2 regions of the Croceicoccus marinus genome follow, and region 1 is predicted to be linked to the other one. Evidence: predicted binding sites of a transcription regulator. Region 1 holds the regulator's gene; the other holds the start of a gene.
What was found. Region 1 encodes LexA, which represses DNA repair genes until DNA is damaged. Its sites were predicted from a motif close to GTTCCNCNCTTGTTCT; they were not measured.
Positions count from the first base shown of each region.

Region 1 (3,926 bases):
GCCGGCGGCAGCATCGCCATGTCCGATGAAGCCCTGCAGGCAATCCGCGAAGGCAGCGTGAAAAAGGGCGATGTGCTGGCCACGGCACGCATCGCGGGCATCATGGCGGCCAAGAAGACGGGCGAGCTCGTCCCTTTGTGCCATCCGCTGCCCATCGACGCGGTAAACGTCGATTTCACCTTCGAGCATGGCTCGATCCATGCCACCGCCACTGCCTCTATCGAGGCGAAGACGGGGGTCGAGATGGAAGCGATCACTGCCGTCTCGGTGGCGCTGATCACGATCTATGACATGGCCAAGGCGCTCGACAAGGGCATGGTCATCGGCGGGATCCGACTGATCGCCAAGGATGGCGGCAAGTCGGGCCGCTGGCGCGCCGCGGGGCATGAGGATCTGGAGCTTTGACGGCAAGCTGGCTGCTGGGGCTCGAGGAAGCGCAGCGACGCCTTCTCGCGATGGCGCAGCCGCTGCCCGCCGTGGAATTGCCGATCGGAGAGGCAGCCGGTCGGTGGCTCGCCAGTGATGTCGCGGCGCTGCGATCTCAGCCGCCCGATCCGATGTCGGCGATGGATGGCTATGCCCTGCGGCAAGTCGACATGCCAGGCCCTTGGGACATCGTCGGCGAAAGCGCCGCAGGACACCCGTTCCAGGGCACGGTCGGACCCCGGCAGGCCGTTCGCATCGCGACCGGCGCGGTCGTTCCGGGCGGTGCCGACATGGTCGCCGTGCAGGAAGACTGCCGCGCCGAAGGAAGCAGGCTGTTCTTCGACGGCGATCCTCCCGAACCGCTCGGCCGGCATATCCGCCCCCGCGGGCTCGACTTCGCGCAGGGCGACATCATTGCGCGCGCTGGGGAAAGGTTGACGCCCGCTCGGCTGGCGCTGGCGATCACGGCGGGACACGGCAGGCTTTCAGTGCATGAAAAAGCCAGCGTCGCGGTGATCGAGGGTGGCGACGAATTGAGACCCGCGGGCGAGGACCTGCCTCCCGGCGCGATCCCCGCCAGCAATGGCGCCATGCTGGGCGCATTGTTCACCGACCTCGGCTGCGAAATCGAAAGCCATGGCCCCGTACCCGACCGCCGCGACGCGCTGCGCGCCGCTTTCGAGCAGGCGAAGAACGCGCACATGATCGTCACCAGCGGCGGCGCATCGGTGGGCGATCACGACCTCGTCTTGCCGGTGCTGGAGGAGATGGGCGCCAAGATCGACTTCTGGCGCGTCGCGATCAAGCCTGGCAAGCCGATCCTGGTCGCTCGTCTCGGTAGACAGCTGGTTATCGGCCTGCCCGGCAATCCGGTCTCCAGTTTCGTGACCGCGCATCTCTTCGCGCAGCCGATCGCCCGCGCGCTGATGGGCGACCGGTCGCCCTTGCCCGCGATGCAGCCCGCGTTCTGCCTGGGGGATCTGCCAGCGACCGGGAAAAGGACGGAATTCCTGCGCGCAGCGTTCACCGATCTGGGCGTGATGCCGCTGGCTTTGCAGGACAGCGCTGCACTGACGCCTCTGGCCGAAGCCGATGCGCTGATCCTGCGCCCTGCGGAAACGGCGGAAGTGAAAACCGGCGATGTCGTTCGGGTCATTCCGCTGGCGCCGCGCAACAGAAACTGACGCATTATTGCGTTAACATGGGTTGACGCGTGTTCCGATGTTGCTTAATTGTTCCGTATTCGTTCGCGCCGCTGGGCGCAAGGCGGAACAGGATACGGCCATGCTTACGCGCAAACAGCACGAATTGCTGATCTTCATCCAGCAACGGCTTGAGGATAGCGGAATTTCCCCCTCGTTCGAGGAAATGAAGGAAGCCCTCGACTTGAAGTCGAAGTCGGGCGTGCATCGCCTGATCTCGGCGCTGGAGGAACGCGGCTTCATCCGCCGCTTGCCGAACCGTGCCCGCGCGCTTGAGGTGATCCGCCAGCCGGACGATGTGACCGGCACCGCCCGGGCGAAATCCGCGCCGGCCAAACCCGACAATGTCGTCGAATTCAAGCGCCTTGCCCCGCAGCCCGGCGTATCGAGCGACGTGATTGAAATTCCGCTGCATGGCCGCATCGCCGCCGGCGTCCCGATCGAGGCGCTGGAGGATTCGCGGATGCTGCCCGTTCCCGCTGCCTTGCTGGGAAGCGGGGAGTATTATGCGCTGGAAGTTTCCGGCGATTCCATGATCGAGGCCGGCATCTTCGATGGCGATTATGCGCTGGTGCGCCGCACCGACACGGCGCGAGACGGCGAGATCATCGTTGCGCTGGTCCGCGGTGAGGAAGCGACGCTGAAATACCTCCGCCGCGTGAACGGCATGGTCCGGCTCGATCCTGCGAATGCGTCGTATGAGGCGCAGACCTACGATCCGTCGGAAGTGCAGGTCCAGGGCCGGCTTGCCGGACTGCTGCGCCGCTATCACTGAACGCCGCACCCCGCGGCCTACCATCCGTGGCTGTCGCCTTCGGGCCTGACCGCCCGGTAGGAGCCGCTTTCCAGATCGACGGCCAGCCCGCCGCGGCGCGACAGCAGGCTGCCGTCGGCCTTCAACATGGACGGCCGGCAATCCGCGGGGAGCCGCCTGCTGGAAATCACGATATCGGCCCGCGCGCAGGCGGCGACCAGCGGGCCATATGGTACGTCCACGGGTCGCTGGGCGACAAGCAGGGTCCTGCCCTGCGCCTGAAGCTGACAGAAATCGCCGTTGCAGCGCGCCCCGGGCCATTCGGGAAATTCGCTGAACGGTTCACCGTCCTTCGGCGTCTTGCCCATCGCCTCCACCATCGCGTCCGCTGCGAAACTCGTGCTGGTGCGCAGAAGGTATAATTCGCCGTCATCCGACAGCATGGCGGCATTTCGTCCGCTCTGTTCGATCAGCAGGTCGGCCGGGCGCGCAAGGAAGAGCGCGGACACTCCGATTGACAGCGGCAGCAGTCCCCACAGCCGAAACCGCCCCGACCACAGCGCCAGCCAGAACGCGCCCGCGACGCATGCCAGCGCCGCCACAAGCGAGACCTGCGGCAATTGCAGCACCGACCCGGGAAGCGAGGACGTCGTGTGTGCAATACCCAGTGTCAGGTCGAGCGACTTTGCCGAAAGCCACCAAAGGGGCGCTCCAACCCCCAGCAAATCGAAGACCAGCCCCGCGGTCAGCGCAGGCAGGGTTACCGCCGTCATCAGCGGAATCGCGACGACATTGGCAAGCGATCCATAGAGGCTCGACCGCTGGAAATGGAACAGGACCAGCGGGCTCAGCGCAGCCTCGACGATCAGGCCCGTCAGGAACAGCAGCAGGCCGGCATGGGCCCAGCGCGCCAGTTGTCCCTCGCCCCGCTGCTCCTTCAGCCACTCGACCAAGCGGCTGTTGTGGAATGCGACGATAGCCGTCACCGCGGCAAAGCTCAGCTGGAACGAGGGGCCGATGACCGCTTCGGGCCAGAACAGCATCACCGTCATCGCGGCCAGCGCGATCAGCCTGAGTGACAGCGCCTGCCGCCCGAGAGACAGCGCGGCCACGACCAGCAGCGCAGCCAGACAGGCCCGCACCGTCGGCAGCGCGGCTCCTGTCATCAGCGTATAACCGATCCCCGCCAGCGCGCCCGACCCCGCTGCCGCCAACGGGAGCCGCACTCGCAGGGCAAGCCAGGGGAACAAAGCGCCCACCCTGACCACCAGAAGCCACGCAATCGCCACGATCGCACCCACGTGAAGCCCGCTGATGGACAGCATATGCGCCAATCCGGAATCGCGCATCGCCTGCGCGTCGGCTTCGGGGATGGCGCCGCGGTCGCCGGTGATCAGCGTCGCTGCGATCGCAGCCGATGCCGCGCCGCCATACTGCCCGACCTGCTGCCGGACATGGGCGGCAAGCTCGCTGCGCCAGCCGCTTGCCCCGCCCGCGAGGCCAGTAACGATGGGGGGTTCCAGAACCGATCCCGATGCAGCAAG
Region 1 covers NZ_CP019602.1:1,122,720-1,126,645, reverse strand. Annotated here, with positions in the region: gene moaC (cyclic pyranopterin monophosphate synthase MoaC) at 1-405, shown strand, start outside; gene A9D14_RS05395 (molybdopterin molybdotransferase MoeA) at 402-1,610, shown strand; gene lexA (transcriptional repressor LexA) at 1,711-2,403, shown strand; gene A9D14_RS05385 (ComEC/Rec2 family competence protein) at 2,421-3,926, opposite strand, start outside.

Region 2 (3,926 bases), 1.1 Mb from region 1:
TTCAGATATCACTGATTATATGAGATAATTTCGAAGTTGATCGTACTTGATTTGTTCTATATAAGGAGGCTGGTTTTCTATATGGGAGCAGGTAGTGAAGGTCAGTTTCCGGCCAAGGGAAGGATCGTTGCTTGAAGGCGGGGAAGTGTTTTTCCAGAAGATCCAGCCAAAGCATGTCGTAGAGAGGATACCGACGCTTCATCGTTCGAAGCTTTACGTCAGGAAGACGGGTCGGCTCGTGGATATCCGCTTTCCCTGCGTGATCGCTGGCGAGAAGCACAATGGGCAAATCACCTTAACCGAGGCAGAAATTTTTCAGCTTGCAAACCTTTGCCGTCGGGGTCGATCGGATGAAGCGATTTTAAAGGCGATCCATACGGCAAGCGGAACGGATGCAGACTTAGCGGAAAAACACCCGCTTACCGCTATTGATTGATTTTGTCTGCCAACCATGCGGCAAGAAGCAGACCAATGACGATGAGCCCTGCAAGGGGATACGCATTCATCATGCCCAGCACGGTAAAGCCCAGCATCCAAGTGAAGGTTTCTGCCGGACGCGTGATGATCGAGAAGAGGAACATGATTGCGAGAACGATCGCGCCCACCACAATCGCCAACTTGAAGGCAGCGATGGCGATACAGGCAGCGACGATATAGCCGATGACCCGCATCATAGGTGGCCCCCGCACATCGCGGCAAAGGGGCCGTCGCCTTGCTCGATCAGCAGAATATAGGCAAAGCCGTCGTTGCCGATCGGGTGGATCAGTTCGTACCAGCCGCCAAGATCGCTCAGCCATGCCCAGTAGGGTTGAAAGCCACTGTCGTCATATCGCGTCCCGTCGATCGGATGCATCAGTGGCGACCAGCCTAGCACCTGCTTGACGGCTGCCTCTGCATCTCCGCATTCGATAACAACGATGTACGTCAGATCGCCAAGGCCCTGCGCCCTGCTATGCTGCAGGCGTGCTGCAAGCATCATGTGAAGGTCGGCAGAAAGCGGCTGGCGCAATGCGGCTTCGATGGCCGCAGCATCGGGTAAGGAAAGCATGCGTGTATTCCTTCCATAAAAAAAGCGCCCGTGAGGCGCTGGTTGGGTTTGCAATTGAAGAGCCGGTCAGCAGGTGAGCTACCGGAACAAAGCTGGATCAGCCGTCATGGCCGGGATCGAAGTTTTCGTGTTCGAGCAGAGCATGCTGGCAGGCAGAAAGCAGCAAGGGATCCGCGCCCTCGCCGGTCTCAACCAGCAGGACCAAACCGAAACCGTCGTCCGACAGGATGAAGATCACTTCAATCCATCTGCTGTGCCGAATTGCCAACTCGACCGGCATGATAAAGGCGTCGTGCTCGACCAGCCGCCTGCTGTAGGAGTCTTCTGTTTCAGCCAGCGTGTCTCCGCGCTCCACGATCAGGAACTCGGCCAGTTCTTCGAAGCGAAAGCCGTAGTAGGCCGCCAGCCGTTCCTGATGTTCGATCAGGATGGTGTGAAGCTTGGGCTCAAGCTGCGTATCCAGGACGCGCGCCATCGCCTCCGCCGTGCGGATGTAATGCATGGGATTTTCCTCTTGCTGGAATCAAAAAAGCCCCCGGCGCGGGCCGAGGGCTTGGTGGGTGGAAGGGGCGGCAGGAACCGTCACTTCATATAAGATACTCCGGTTCCCGCAGCAGCAGCGCCTTAACAAATTGCCATCATCAGTTACCAGCCTCTGCGAGTAACTGGAATGACGGCTTGATGATCCCTTTGATCGACCCCCAACGCTGAAGGGCGGCGGTTATACGGTTCTGACGTAACTGAACGGGTACCAATTGCTTCTAGAGGCCTGAAGGTTCGCCTGCCCCATGTTCGGCCATCCTACCTCGAGGCATTCGGGATCGATCCGAAATACCTTTGCAAGGATCTTGGGTTTGATATTCCTTGCAAGCCAATCGTTAATTTGCGGGGGATTGCTGGTGCTTTTTTAGTGCAATCTCGGCACGTCCTGGTTATCGTTCGATCAGAACCAAACAGGAACACAAGCGCCTTGTCTTTCCAGATTCCAAAGTCTCGCGATGAAGTCTATCCAGCTAATCGTGAGCATGCCTTTCAGCGTATAAGAGGCTCGCTCAGCCATAGCGAAGCATTCAGCAACGACGAACTCTCGCTCTCGTGTGGAGACGCTCTGGAGTGCCTCCCGAGAATTCCAAGCGGGTCAGTTGATCTTGTCCTGGTGGATCCGCCTTATCACAGCACCAAGAAGGCCAATATCTACGGCGATTCTGATTTTGACCACGATGACCATTTCGTAGACTGGATCAAGGCGCTTGGAAGGGAGTGGAAGCGAATTCTAAGGCCTAATGGATCATTATATCTTTTTTGCTCGTCCGATATGGCTCCATTTCTATGCGTTGCGCTTAGCGAAGACTATAATCTTCAATCACTAATCACTTGGACCAAGCCAAATGAGCCTGGGTATGATGGTTGGCGACAAAAGATGAAGAAGACTTCACTGCGTCGTTGGTATCCACATTCCGAACGCATAATTTTTGCCACTCCAGCGGCAGATGGGAACCTAAAGCGCGCGCCGTTTGGTCATTTCTTAAAAGCGTGTCGGAAGCAGTGTGGTCTAACGTCGAACCAACTCACAGAGATGACCGGTGCATATGGCAAAGTGAACAACGGTGGTGCCGTGTCAAACTGGGAGACCGGGCGCAACATTCCGAGCCGCGACCAATACGGGAAAATTTGTGATGCTTTAAGGAGTACGGGCGAAATAAGGCTAATGCCGAGGTACGAAGATGTAATCCGTGCTTTCAACGTTGACCCAAAAGAACCCTGGGTGGACGTTTGGGACTTTATGAATGTACGGCAGTATCGTGGAAAGCACCCTGCCGAAAAACCGCAGGATATGTTGCGTCACATCATTCGAACTAGCAGCTATGAGGGTGACGTAGTTCTCGACTGCTTTGCGGGTTCGGGAAGTACGCTTGCGGCAGCTGTCAGTCTTGACCGTCGTGCTATCGGTATCGAAATAGAACATCGGTGGGTGACTTACGCTGCACAATTCATCGGAGAGAAATCAGATATGCTGCTACAGCGTGCAAAGGGGAGCGATTTGCAGGGTGCCACATCGTTCGAAGCGATATTGCCCTTATTCTCCCAATAGCTCCTGATTTCGCTTCAAGACTTCTTTCATCCAGTCCAAGGTTTCGCCAATTCCACTGTCTTTGCACACGACGTTGCAGTGATGGTGGCCCCAGCCGAGGTTGTACGGCCGATGATTAAAAAGGCCGAACGCAAGTTCTTTGATGTGAAATAGATTAATCTCAGTAACGGTAAGATCGTGACGTTCACGTCCAGCGGCTTGCTCCATTCTACTCATGAAGCCTAGACTACTAAGCCGCTCCAAGCATAGAGGACAAACAAGCTTCTGGTCATGATCGACTGTTCGGGCTTCGCGCAGCGCGTTAAAGTCAAGGAGACCGCGACTTGCGGCATCAGCGAGAACAGTTTTTCGTCGCATCCCAACATCTTGCTCGTCCATTCCTACTTCGACGCAGGTTTGAATAGAATCCTCAGCGAGCCAAAACAGCGCCTCCAGCTGTACCCTAGCGCTATAAATTACGTCGGTCGGTGCGTACTCGTAGAGTCGAATGCCTGCCCCCTTCAGACCAGTGGTTGTGTAGCCATGATTGATCCTCTGGTCACCGGCAGCAGTAGTGTTGGCGATGCGAGCAACATACTGTCCTCCTAGAGGCGCGGTACGAGAGTTTGGAGCCGTCAATCCGTGGTCCGCAGGGGACCATCGGTTCCAGTGTGCGCGCAGTTCATAGAAGACAAGAGCATTTTGTCCTACTTGAATGCCTTCAGCCTTCAAGACTGCAGCCCCGCCTCCTTCAAAATACTCGGGCGGGGGCACGAGAATAATGTAACCGTTCTCGTAGTTCAGCTG
Region 2 covers NZ_CP019602.1:2,240,502-2,244,427, forward strand. Annotated here, with positions in the region: gene A9D14_RS19480 (hypothetical protein) at 95-436, shown strand; gene A9D14_RS10715 (hypothetical protein) at 426-674, opposite strand; gene A9D14_RS10720 (hypothetical protein) at 671-1,048, opposite strand; gene A9D14_RS10725 (hypothetical protein) at 1,146-1,550, opposite strand; gene A9D14_RS10730 (DNA-methyltransferase) at 2,019-3,140, shown strand; gene A9D14_RS10735 (BstXI family restriction endonuclease) at 3,126-3,926, opposite strand, start outside.
Region 2: the regulator LexA is predicted to act here: its motif matches at 1,994-2,009, upstream of A9D14_RS10730 (DNA-methyltransferase).